DNA from 4 places in the Mesorhizobium sp. LEGMi-168a genome. Region 1 is predicted to be linked to each of the others. Evidence: predicted binding sites of a transcription regulator. Region 1 holds the regulator's gene; each other region holds the start of a gene.
What was found. Region 1 encodes LexA, which represses DNA repair genes until DNA is damaged. Its sites were predicted from a motif close to TGTTCNNNNTGTGTTCNG; they were not measured.

Region 1 (3,205 bases):
CCATGACGTCGATCATTGCCGGAAGTGCTACGGCGCTGTTTGCCATCTGGCATTTCCAGCGCGTCTCGCCGCTCAGCTTATTGGCCAATCTGGCGATCATGCCGATCGTCACCGTCGTGATGTTCCTTGCCGTCGCCAGCGCGATCATGATGCCGTTCGGCTTCGACGGGCCTTTCCTCTATTTGATGGGCAAGGGTCTGACGGCAATGATCGCGATCTCGGCGTGGATTTCGCAATGGTCGCCGGTCGACGCCGTGGGGCTGATCTCGATCCAGTCGGTGCTGCTGGCGACCATCGCGCTCGTCATCGCCACCATGGCGACCACCTGGCTCAGGCTGGCGGCCGTTCCTTTCGCTCTGGCAAGCCTGTTGACGATCCCGCAGGTGCGCACGCCGGACCTGCTGATCTCCGAGGACGCACATCTGGTGGCCATGCCGATCGGCGGCGGCGAGCTCGCCGTCAACCGTGCCCGCTCCAACGAATTCACCACTGACAACTGGAAACGTGCGCTCAAGGCCGAAGCAATCGTGCCGCCAGAGACCTTCGCCGAAGGCGCGCTGGACATCGCCGACCCTGTCGACCTGCCGCCGGGGTCGCCGTTCTATTGCACCGGTGATCTCTGCATTGGCCGGCATCCGTCCGGCGCGATCGTCGCTTTGGCCGAGAATCGCGACAGTGCCAGGCCGGCCTGCGGCTTCGCCGACCTCATCGTCATCAACGACGCCACGGCCTATAATCCTTGCCGCGACCCGCGAGTCCTCGTCGTCACCAAGCGCCAGCTCGCACGTGACGGCAGTGCCGCCGTCTTCTTCGATCCGCAATCGGCAACGGCGCGGCCGGCCATTCGATATGCCGTCGAAAAGCCATATCGGCCTTGGCACGAGCAGCGAAAGTACTCACGTGAGGCAAGAGGCCTGCCGCCTTACCAGCGGCCTGAGAAGACCGATACGAAGCCGCCACAACCACTCAGTAGCGGCGGATGAGCCCGACCAGCTTGCCCTGAACCTTGACGCGGTCGGGACCGAAGATGCGGGTCTCATAGGCCGGATTGGCGGCCTCGAGCGCGATCGAGGCGCCCTTGCGGCGGAAGCGCTTGAGCGTCGCTTCCTCATCGTCGACCAGCGCCACCACGATCTCGCCCGGGCTCGCGGTATTGGCGTTGCGGATGATCACGGTATCGCCGTCGAAGATGCCGGCCTCGATCATCGAGTCGCCCTTGACTTCGAGCGCGTAGTGCTCGCCGCCCGCGATCATGTCCGGCGGCACTGTGATCGAATGCGTCTGGTGCTGGATGGCGTCGATCGGCACGCCGGCGGCGATGCGGCCCATCACCGGAATGGACACGGCCGAAACGGCATCGTCGTCATTGCTGGGCGTTGGCGTGCGCGAGGGCGCTGCCGGCTTGATCTGCCGGCCGAGATTGCCTTGGCCGCCCTGGATGACGCTCGGCGAAAACTTCTTCGCCGCGTTCAGGCCGGGCGCTATCGAATCTGGCAGCCGCAGAACTTCAAGGGCCCGCGCCCTGTTCGGCAGCCGGCGAATGAAGCCGCGCTCTTCCAACGCCGTGATCAGCCGATGGATGCCCGACTTCGAGGCAAGGTCGAGCGCCTCCTTCATCTCGTCGAAAGATGGCGGAATACCGCTTTCCTTGAGCCGTTCGTGAATGAACATCAGAAGTTCATGTTGTTTGCGCGTCAGCATGGCAACCCCCAGCGGGTCCTGAAACCAGAATCAGAAAACAAACCCAGAACAAACACTATCTGTTCCAGTTGTGTTCCGCAACCGTTTAAAGTTTAGTGAATGTGTTGACGTTTTGTTCAGCGTAACATCAGAACGCTGCATTCGGCGCCCGCTTCCGCTGCCGGGGCGAAGGGCTCGCGCACGATCAGGCCATTGGCGTTGGCCAGCGTCCTCAACATCGACGAATCCTGAATGCTAAACGGTGTCGCGACCAGCTGTCCGGCGTCCTCGCGCACGGCGGCCCGCACATAGTCTTGCCGGAGATCATTGGCGTGCATAGCGGCAGCCAATCGCGCGGTGCGGATGTCCTGCCGATGATCGCGGCCGCCCAGCCGTGCCAGAAGCGGCTTCAGGAACAATTGCGAGCAGACAAGGCTTGCCACCGGATTGCCGGGCAGGCCGATGCAGCGGATGTTGCCAAGCCGGCCAAACATCAACGGTTTGCCGGGGCGCATGGCGATCTTCCAGAAATCGAGCCGCATGCCTTCGCCGGTCAGCACGTCGTGGATCAGGTCGTGATCACCAACCGAGGCGCCACCGAGCGTCACGATGACATCAGCGCCAGCCTCGACTGCTTTCTTGACCAAGGCCGCGATTGCGTCGTGGCGGTCGGCCGCGATGCCGAGGTCGAGCGCGCGCGCCCCAACCGACTGGGCCGTAGCTGTGACGCCATAGGCATTGGACGAGATGATCTGGTCGGGGCCGAGCGCGCTGCCTGGGGGCAGCAGTTCATCGCCCGTGGCGATGATGGCGACCAGCGGCTGCCGCACCACGGTAAGGCTCGGATGATTGGCCGACGCCGCCAGCGAAAGCGCCGCCGGATCGAGCAGCCGGTCTTTTTCCAAGAGAACGTCGCCTTGCAAGAAGTCGAGGCCGGCTCGGCGGATGTTGCGTCCTGCGGACGTCGGTTCGGTCACCTCGATCCGGCCGCCGCCGAGGTCGCGGACATTCTCCTGGATGACGATCGTGTCGGCGCCTTCGGGCACGGGCGCACCGGTGAAGATGCGCACGGCCTCGCCCTTGCCGACAATGCCGGTAAAGCCGCGCCCCGCCGGCGCCATGCCGATCACCGAAAGCCGCGCCGGCGCCGAGGCCACGTCCGCAAAGTGTGCGGCATAGCCATCCATGGCCGAAGCGTTGAAGGGCGGCTGGGTGCGCAGCGCCAACACCGGTTCGGCCAGCACCCGGCCGGCCGCATCGGCCAGCGGCACGCTTTCGCCTGGCAGCGCAGTCGCGCCGTCCAGCAGGCGCTCGAGCGCCTCGGCGACCGGAAGCAGCGCCATCTTAGGAGCCCGCCTTGTAGTCGCCCGACTTGCCGCCGGTCTTCTCGACCAGCCTGATGCCGGAAATCACCATGGCGCGATCCGCCGCCTTGGCCATGTCGTAGATGGTGAGGCAGGCGACCGACGCCGCGGTCAGCGCCTCCATCTCCACGCCCGTCTTGCCGGTGACGCGGGCAAGCGCT
Region 2 (3,205 bases), on a different contig from region 1:
GACCACGGCGATCGTCGCCGGCACCGCGCCGCCGTCGATGATGATCTGCTCGACCTTGGCCGCCATCGCGCCATTGTCGGGATAGGGCATGCCATGAGTGATGATGGTGCTTTCCAGCGCCACCACCGGCCGCCCGGCGGCAAGCGCCTCCGCCACCGGCGGGTGGATGTCGATGAAGGGGCGGGCGGTTTCGGGCGTCATGTCTGTCTCCGATCCGGAGCATGTTCCGGCAAGATGATCTGGTGGCCCTATGCCACCTCCCGTGCCTCCGGCACAAGGGCAAGCGCTTGGCCGAAGCTGGCCGTCGTGAAGGACGGCACCGCTTCGGCGCTCTCGATGGCGAGCATTGCCGCCGCAATGCCTTCGCGCAGCGCTGCCCGCAAAGGCAGCCCGCGCAGCAACGCGGCAACCGTTGCCCCGGTCAGGGCATCGCCGGCGCCGGTCACGTCGGCGACCCGTCGCGGTGCGGGCGGGTCGATGGCGAAGATGCCGGATTGGTCGAAGCCCAGCACCGGAGCGCTGCCCGCCGTGACCACGCCCGCCGCCAGCCCCGCGCGCCTGAGCGCGTCGACAAGATCCAACCCGGACATGTCGGCGCCGGCAAGTGCTGCCGCCTCGCGGCGGTTCATGAACAGCAGCGAGAGGTTGCCGAGCAGCGGCGCCAGCCGCACGACCTTGGCCGGCGAGATGGCAATGGCAAAGACAGGCCTGCCGCCGGCTTGCGCCATCAAGCGCTCGAGTGCCGCCGTCGGCAGGTTAGCGTCACAGAGAATCGCATCCGCCTCGGCGATCGCCTCGCGCACCTTGGCGCGGCGGATCTGCTTGGGGAAGGCGAGGTCGTAGAGGCCCATATCGGCAAAGCCGACGATCAGCTCGCCCTCGCTGTCGATCAGCGCCGTGTAGCTCGGCGTTGTGCGGTCGAGAAACACCACCGAGAGGTCGGCAATGCCGGCGCCCGCGATCGCTGACGCGACCGTCTCAGCCGCCGCGTCGCCGCCGCGCATCGAAAGCAGCGAAGCCGACACGCCGCGCTTCACCACGCTGCGCAGCGCGTTGAATACGCCGCCGCCGACCTCCTCGCGCATGATGCCGGGGTTGGAGGCGGCGGGCACATAGGTGCCTGTCACCTGGCCGCGCCTGTCGATATGGGCGCCGCCCAGCGCCAGAATTTTTGGGGAAGTCGGCATGCGGGAGGGGTGACCTTCGTTGATTGTTCGCGTGCGCACACTAGGTTTGTGCGCATCGCCCCGCAATCGGGGTCGCGATTCGGGCCGGCTGGATATCGAAGTCTCTTTTGGACCAGCAGCGCAGGTGTGTTCTGGTTCTAGTGAGACAAAAATAGAACAAATCCAGATATTGTTTTCTTTTCAGTCATTTGCTGCCTCTTGCCAAATGAGAACAAAAAAGGTACAAAGCTGCAAGGATTACGGATTGTCCGGCCTTCATTGACGACCAAGGGGTGATGTATCATGGCTCAGAATTCTTTGCGGCTTGTAGAGGATAAGGCAGTGGACAAATCAAAGGCTCTGGATGCGGCGCTGTCGCAAATCGAGCGCGCTTTCGGCAAGGGCTCGATCATGCGGCTCGGCGCCAACGAGCAGGTGGTCGAGATCGAAACCGTGCCGACGGGATCGCTCGGCCTCGATATCGCGCTCGGCGTCGGCGGCCTGCCGCGCGGCCGCATCATCGAAATCTACGGGCCGGAAAGCTCGGGCAAGACGACGCTGGCGCTGCACACGGTTGCGGAAGCCCAGAAGAAGGGCGGCATCTGCGCCTTCGTCGATGCCGAGCACGCGCTTGATCCGGTCTATGCCCGCAAGCTTGGCGTCGATCTCGAAAACCTGCTGATCTCGCAGCCCGACACCGGCGAGCAGGCGCTGGAGATCTGCGACACGCTGGTGCGTTCCGGCGCCATCGACGTGCTGGTGGTCGATTCGGTCGCGGCGCTGACGCCGCGCGCTGAAATCGAGGGCGAGATGGGCGATGCGCTGCCCGGCCTGCAGGCCCGCCTGATGAGCCAGGCGCTGCGCAAGCTGACCGCCTCGATCTCCCGCTCCAACACCATGGTCATCTTCATCAACCAGATCCGCATGAAGATCGGCGTCATGTTCGGCTCGCCCGAGACGACCACTGGCGGCAACGCGCTGAAGTTCTACGCCTCGGTGCGCCTCGACATCCGTCGCATCGGCTCGGTCAAGGACCGCGACGAGGTGGTCGGCAACCAGACCCGCGTCAAGGTGGTGAAGAACAAGCTGGCCCCGCCGTTCAAGGTGGTCGAGTTCGACATCATGTATGGCGAGGGCGTGTCGAAAACCGGCGAGCTCGTCGATCTCGGCGTCAAGGCCGGCGTGGTCGAAAAGTCGGGCGCCTGGTTCTCCTACAATTCGCAGCGTCTCGGCCAGGGCCGCGAGAACGCGAAGCTGTTCCTGCGTGACAATCCCGACACGGCGCGCGAGATCGAATTGGCGCTGCGGCAGAATGCCGGGCTGATCGCGGAAAAATTCCTCGAGAACGGCGGCTCCGAAGGCGGCGACGACGGTTTTGGGGACGAAGCCGGCGCCATGTAGGGCCAAGCAATTCCAGGAAAAGTGCGTAGCGGTTTTCCGTCCGGAATTGCGTAAAGCAACTGGATCGGCCGGAGTTTGGCCATAATCCTGTTATATCTGTATATGCTTATGTAATCGCGTTCTTGAGTATTGCGTCCCGAACCGCCGGCCTTTGTGCCGGCGGTTTGTGTTTTGCGGCGGTGCGAAGCGACCGTCGGATCAGCCAATTGGCCCAATTCCGTGTTTCTGGACAGGGTCAAGAGCTACCGCTAAAAGGCCAGCTCCATCTTCTAGACAACAGAGCCCATTTGCCGCCGGCCGGGCCGGCGGTTCTCGCGAAAAAGGCAGTACTCATGAGCGGCGTGAACGACATCCGGTCGACATTCCTCGACTACTTCCGCAAGGAGGGTCACGAGATCGTCGCCTCCAGCCCGCTGGTGCCGCGCAACGATCCGACGCTGATGTTCACCAACGCCGGCATGGTGCAGTTCAAGAACGTCTTCACCGGCCTGGAGAAGCGGCCCTATTCGCGCGCCTCGACGGCGCAGAAGAGCGTGCGCGCCGGCGGCAAGCACAACGACCTCGACAATGTCGGCTACACCGCGCGCCATCTCACCTTCTTCGAGATGCTCGGCAATTTCTCGTTCGGCGACTATTTC
Region 3 (3,205 bases), on a different contig from region 1:
GATGGATGCGGCCGACCGTTTCGCTGGCGTCGAGATCGGCCAGCGTGCGCGCGACCTTCAGCACGCGGTGATAGGCCCGCGCCGAAAAGGCGAGCTTCTCGCTGGCGTCCTTGAGCAGCGTCAGCCCGGCGGCGTCGGGCTTCGCGATCTCCTCGATGATCGCCGGTGGGCAATGCGCGTTGGTTGTGGCGGAGGCGCCCAGCTTCTCCAGCCGTTCGCGCTGGATGGCGCGGGCGCGGGCCACGCGCTGCGCTACGGCCGCGCTCTTCTCGGCGCGGTCCGGCCGGATCAGGTCGGCGGCCGAGACCGCCGGCACTTCGATCCTGAGGTCGATGCGGTCGAGCAGCGGGCCGGAAATGCGGGCCTGGTATTCGGTGCGGCAGCGCTCGCCGCGCAGGCAGCGATAGCCGGGCTCGCCCGACATGCCGCACCGGCACGGATTCATCGCCGCCACCAGCTGGATGCGCGCCGGATAGGTGACGCGGTGGTTGGCGCGCGCGATCACGCAGTCGCCGGTCTCCAGCGGCTGGCGCAGCGCATCGAGCGTCTGCGGCGTGAATTCCGGCAACTCGTCGAGGAAGAGCACGCCGTGATGGGCGAGCGACACTTCGCCCGGCCGCACGCGCAAGCCGCCGCCCACCATCGCCGCCATCGAGGCCGAATGGTGCGGGGCGCGGAACGGCCGCCGGTCGGTGAGCTTGCCTTCGCCGAGTTCGCCGGCCACGGAAGCGATCATCGAGACTTCCAGAAGCTCCTTTGGCGCCAGCGGCGGCAGGACCGAGGGCAGCCGCTGCGCCAGCATCGACTTGCCGGAGCCAGGCGGCCCGACCATCAGCAGGTTGTGGCCGCCGGCCGCCGCCACCTCCAGCGCCCGCTTGGCGCTTTCCTGGCCCTTGATGTCGGCGAGGTCCGGCAGGTCGCGCGCCGCAAGCTGGATGCCGGCCTCCGGCCGCGACAGCACCTGCGTGCCGCGAAAATGGTTGGCGACCGCGATCAGGCTGCGCGGCGCCAATATGTCGAAATCCTTGCCGGCCCAGGCCGCCTCCGGCCCGCAGGCGAAGGGGCAGATCAGGCCCTTGCCCTCGGCATTGGCGCCGATCGCGGCCGGCAGCGCGCCGGCCACCGCCGCTATGGTGCCGTCGAGCGACAACTCGCCGAGCACGACATAGCCGGCCAGCATGTCGCCCGGAATGGCGCCAAGCGCCGCCATCAGCCCAAGCGCGATCGGCAGGTCGTAGTGGCTGCCTTCCTTGGGCAGATCCGCCGGCGCAAGATTGACCGTGACTTTCTTCGACGGCATCGACAGGCCGGACGCATGGAGCGCGGCCTGCACGCGTTCGCGGCTTTCGGCCACCGCCTTGTCCGGCAGGCCGACGATCTGCATGCCCACTTTCCCCGGCGCGATCATCACCTGGACATCGACCGGCACGGCCTCGATGCCCTGGAAAGCCACCGTGCGAACCCGCGCCACCATTGTCTCAAGCCCCCGGATATCGGCTCGCGCGCGGCTTTGCGATCAGGCCGCGAGCGAGGTCAGGCTAGACAACCACAGATTTTCGCTTTGGGCAAGAACATTACGAGAACATCGATAAGGGAACGAGTCTGCGAGGCCTTGGCGGCGGATCGCTGTCAAGCCGCTGCGGCCAATGCTGGATTAAAGCCCAATGCTAAAAAAGAACTCTCTTTATAAGATTTTTCTTGTAGTGAGATTTTTGTCTCATTATGAAGAACGCGTTCAACCGTTTCAAAGGACCACACCATGTTCCCTTCCCGTTTCTCCCAATCCCTTGGCCCTGAGCGTCATCGCCGGACACGCTCACCGCGGGTCGCTCGGAAAATCCTTGCCGCTGCGCTGCCGCTTGGGCTTGCCGTGGGCATCGCGAACGCCGCGTCCGCCGGATCTTTGAAGGCCGAGCTTGGCCGACTACCGAGAACCGAGGCCTTGCCGGCCGGCGTGGTGCAGGTTTCGCCATATGTGCCCGGCATGGGCGAACATTGGGCCAACCCAGCCAATCTGCCCTTCGGACCCATCTACTGTGTGGTCGACGGCCACATCACCTGCATGGAATACATGATCTCGCAGAAGGACTTCGCCGAAGGCGTCTCGCACAACAAGCTGGTGCCCTGGTTTGACGGCAAGCGGCAGCCTGCCGTCGATCACATCGACATCGGGTTCGAACCCAACGGCCATCATGGCTATGAAATTCCGCACTATGACATTCACATGTACTTCCTGTCGCCGGAAGCCCGTCAGGCGGCCGACAAGCTCGCCATGAAGTGAGGCCGCATTTCCGCCGCCGCGGCGCCAAGCCGCGGGCATCCCTCATCATTCTCAACTCAAATAATGGTTATCAGAAAGATGCTTACCCCTAAGGACATGGATCGGAAGATTGACGAGCATTTCGGCTTTGAGGCCAGCGACAATATCGAAGGCGTGCTGCAAACGCTGACGGATGACGTCGAGCATGACGTCGTCGGCTGGCCTTTCGGGCCCTCCCACGGGCGCGACGCGGCCCGCGACTTCTACGAGGCGACGTTCTCTGATCTCGCGGACAGCTCGGTCAAATGCGTCCGGAGGCTTTACGGCGATAATTTCCTCGTGGATGAGTCGTTGTGGCGGGGCCGCGCGCCAGGCCGGCCGTTTGGCCTTGAGGGCCGCGATCGCCCTTTGGAGTTCCGACTGCTTCATGTCATCGAGTTCAGTGACCAGGGCAACATCAAGCGAGAAAACGTCTGGCTCGACCTTGCAGCAATCATCCGGCAACTGCCACAGGACTGACCAATGAGCGAAGTGGGTAAGGCTGGACGGCCGAACCAGCGACGGCGGACCCGCAAGGACCTGCTTGAGGCCGCGACGCGGCTGATGAAACAGGGCCGCCAGCCGGTGCTGGAAGATGTCGCGGCAGAAGCGCTGGTCTCACGGGCCACCGCCTACCGCTATTTCCCGAGCATCGATGCGCTGCTCCTGGAGGCCTCCATCGACATTGCCGTGCCCGGGCCGGAAGAACTGTTCGAGAATGAATCCTCGACCGACCCGGTGGCGCGCGTTGAGCGCGCCGACCGGGCGCTGCATGACATGATCCTCGCAAATGAGGCCCCGCTCCGCGCAATGCTGGCGCAGTCAATCGAGCGGCGGGCCAGAGCTGTCGAGGATAGTGATCTCCCGGCACGCCAGAACCGACGCTCACCGCTGATCGAAGCGGCG
Region 4 (3,205 bases), on a different contig from region 1:
GAGAGGCCGCGAATGTGATTGTGGACTTCGCCGGCAGGCCGCGTCCAGTCTACGCGTGTCTCCGATTTATCGATCTTTCGGGCGTAGGTCACCCCTTCCGTCGCCTGTTGGGTAAATGTCAGACAATTTATCCCCAGCCGCGTCAGCGCTTCCACCATCAGCGAAGCGCCTATGTCCATCAACCCGTCATGCAATTCGCCGGCCGTCACATCGGGTGCGATGGCGCATTTTTCAACCAATGCCACCGGACCGGTGTCCAGACCTTCTTCCATGCGCATGATCATCATGCCGGTCTCGGCATCGCCGGCCATGATGGCGCGCTGAATGGGAGCAGCACCACGCCAACGCGGCAAAAGCGAGGCGTGGCCGTTGAGGCAGCCGAGTTTGGTGGCCTCCAGGACGGGTTTTGGCAGAAGCAGCCCATAGGCGACGACCACGGCGACATCAGCTCCCAAGGCGGCGAAGGCCTGCTGCTCGGCCTCGCCTTTCAGCGATGCCGGCGCCCGCACCTCGAGGCCCAGCCGTTCGGCCTCGCGCTGCACGGGCGAGGGCGTCAGTTCCAGTCCACGCCGGCCGGCGGCGCGCGGCGGCTGCGTGTAGACAGCCGCGATGTCATGGCCGGCCTCGGCGATGGCGCTGAGCGTCGGCACCGAAAAATCCGGCGTGCCCATGAAGATGACGCGCAGGGGCATGACCCCTAGCCCACCATCTTGCCCGGCGCCTTGTCCTTGGCGAGCTTCTTGAATTTTCTCACCACCATGTCGCGCTTCAGCTTCGAGATGTGGTCGATGAACAGCACGCCGTTGAGATGGTCGATCTCATGCTGCAGGCAGGTCGCCATCAGGCCTTCAGCCTCAATCTCCTGCAGCTTGCCGTCACGGTCGAGATATTTTACCCGCACGGCGGCAGGGCGCTCGACCTCGGCGTAATAGTCCGGGATCGACAGGCAGCCTTCCTCATAGACCGAGCGCTGGTCGGAGCTTTCGAGGACCTCCGGATTGATGAAGACATGCGGCGCCGGCTCCTCGCCTTCCTTGGCAAGGTCGATGACCAGCAAGCGCCTCGGCTCGCCGATCTGGATCGCCGCCAGCCCGATGCCCGGCGCGTCATACATGGTCTCCAGCATGTCGTCGGCGAGCTTGCGCAAATCGCTATCGACGCGCTCCACCGGTTTGGAAACCTGGCGCAGGATCGGATCGGGAAGGATGATGAGCGGCTTGATCGACATGGCGTCTCACCTAAGACCTCGCCACAGCAGCGTCAACCGGGACATCTTTAGGCTGTTCACGTTTTGATCTATGCCAGCAGGCCGAATCGGTTATGCTGCCGGCATGAACGACATGACCTCCATCCTTTCTGAGCCCGTTGCAAGGCTTGGCGCCACCACGATCACGCTCGGCCAGGCGCTGGGTTTCGGGGCGGCGCTGCTGCTGGCACTGTTCCTGGCGCTCGTCGTCGCGTTGTGGCGCGCTGCCGGGGCGCGCGCGGTGGCGGCGGCAGAGGCCGCCGACCATGCGCGTGACACCGAGGCGCGGATGGCGGACATCCTGCAGGCGCAGGCCGAGATGCAAGGACGCATGGGCGCGATCGCCGAAGTGTTCGGGGCGCGGCAGGCCGAGCTTACCCAGTCGCTGGGACAGCGTCTCGACGCCATGACCGGCCGCCTCGGCCAGACCATGGCCGAGCAGACCAAGTCGACGCATGAAAGCCTGGCCAAGCTGCAGGAGCGGCTGGCGGTGATCGACACCGCGCAAGGCAACATCCAGTCTTTGGCCGGCCAGGTAGTGCAGCTGCAGGCGATCCTTTCCAACAAGCAGACCCGCGGCGCCTTCGGCCAGTCGCGCATGGAGGCGATCATCGCCGACGGCCTGCCGCACGGCGCCTACGAGTTCCAGGCGGGCCTCTCCAACGGCAGCCGACCGGATTGCCTGGTGCGGATGCCCAACGGCGCGCCGATGCTTGCCATCGACGCCAAATTTCCGCTGGAAGCCTGGAACGCCATTCGCGCCGCCGAGGGCGCCGATCCGCAGAAGGCGGCGGCGCAGGCGTTCCGGCGCGACATCGAGGTGCATATCCGCGATATCGCCGAAAAATACCTGATCCAGGGTGAGACGCAGGACACCGCCTTCATGTTCGTGCCGTCGGAATCGGTGTTCGCCGAGATCCACGAGAATTTCGAGGCCGTGGTGCAGAAGGCGCACCGCGCCCGCGTCGTCATCGTCTCGCCCTCGCTGCTGATGCTGTCGATCCAGGTCATCCAGGCGATCCTGAAGGACGCTCGCATGCGCGAGCAGGCGCATCTGATCCAGGGCGAGGTCATCCGCCTGATGGAGGATGTTCAGCGCGTCGATGAGCGCGTGCGCCGGCTGCAGACGCATTTCGGCCAGGCGGCCAAGGACATCGACGACATCCTCGTCTCGACGTCGAAAGTCACCAAGCGCGGCCAGAAGATCGAGGCGCTGGAGTTCGCCGAAGGGGAAACCGAGCCGCCGCGCGGTCCGGCCAAGGCGGAGGCCGGCGCGCGCGTGGCCGATTCCAAGACGGGTCAATTGCGGCTCAGGGTCGTCGAAGGCGACGACTAGTTTCGCCGGAGATTGGCGAAGCGCCCACTCACATCGTCATTCTAGGGCGCAGCAAGGAGCGAAGCGACGCGCGCAGACCCTAGAATCCATGCCGTGACTGCGGAGCGCCGCAACGGTGCAGAATTCTGATACGTCGCATTCCTCGGCGAGCGTTACGGCATGGATCCTCGGGTCAAGCCCGAGGATGACGAAGGATGGGCATCGGCCGCTCTTCAAGGTCGCCCAACAAGCTTACTGCTCCTCGACGATCCTTGTGCCCTCGAATTCCGGCAGCCAGTGCAAGGCCGAGCGATGCCAGTATTGCGTCCTTGGCACCAGCTGGTCGCGCTGGCGCGCCGTGCCGGTCCTGATGCCATAGACCTTGGGCCCTTCGCCGACCGATGTGGCGTAAAGATGCGAGCCGCATTCGCCGCAAAAGCCCTGAGCCCGCTTGGCGCCGCTCGACCCGGTCTTGATGTAGACCTTGGGCTCGCCCTTGGTGATGCGGTAATCCTCCTCCGGCACGCGCACGGTGACGCGGAAGGCCGTGCCTGTGAGTTTCTGGCAATCCGTGCAGTGGCAGATGGAAGTCTTTTCCGGATCGACCTCCGCCTCATAGGTGATGGCGCCGCAATGGCACCCGC

Region 2: a site for LexA is predicted at 1,395-1,412, ahead of recA (recombinase RecA). Genes of this name have one in related genera too.
Region 3: a site for LexA is predicted at 1,568-1,585, ahead of AC4FWB_RS24285 (YifB family Mg chelatase-like AAA ATPase). Genes of this name have one in related genera too.
Region 4: a site for LexA is predicted at 1,282-1,299, ahead of AC4FWB_RS18900 (DNA recombination protein RmuC). Genes of this name have one in related genera too.

Annotation. Positions count from the first base shown of each region.
Region 1 covers NZ_JBZEGV010000001.1:146,481-149,685, forward strand. The annotation lists gene AC4FWB_RS00740 (ComEC/Rec2 family competence protein) at 1-983, shown strand, start outside; gene lexA (transcriptional repressor LexA) at 967-1,701, opposite strand; gene AC4FWB_RS00750 (molybdopterin molybdotransferase MoeA) at 1,818-3,023, opposite strand; gene moaC (cyclic pyranopterin monophosphate synthase MoaC) at 3,025-3,205, opposite strand, start outside.
Region 2 covers NZ_JBZEGV010000007.1:200,755-203,959, forward strand. The annotation lists gene AC4FWB_RS12770 (pseudouridine-5'-phosphate glycosidase) at 1-201, opposite strand, end outside; gene AC4FWB_RS12775 (carbohydrate kinase family protein) at 249-1,187, opposite strand; gene recA (recombinase RecA) at 1,470-2,567, shown strand; gene alaS (alanine--tRNA ligase) at 2,900-3,205, shown strand, end outside.
Region 3 covers NZ_JBZEGV010000022.1:412-3,616, reverse strand. The annotation lists gene AC4FWB_RS24285 (YifB family Mg chelatase-like AAA ATPase) at 1-1,474, opposite strand, end outside; gene AC4FWB_RS24280 (hypothetical protein) at 1,630-1,761, opposite strand; gene AC4FWB_RS24275 (hypothetical protein) at 1,871-2,281, shown strand; gene AC4FWB_RS24270 (ester cyclase) at 2,360-2,779, shown strand; gene AC4FWB_RS24265 (TetR/AcrR family transcriptional regulator) at 2,783-3,205, shown strand, end outside.
Region 4 covers NZ_JBZEGV010000014.1:26,419-29,623, reverse strand. The annotation lists gene fmt (methionyl-tRNA formyltransferase) at 1-692, opposite strand, end outside; gene def (peptide deformylase) at 698-1,228, opposite strand; gene AC4FWB_RS18900 (DNA recombination protein RmuC) at 1,332-2,582, shown strand; gene AC4FWB_RS18895 (GFA family protein) at 2,814-3,205, opposite strand, start outside.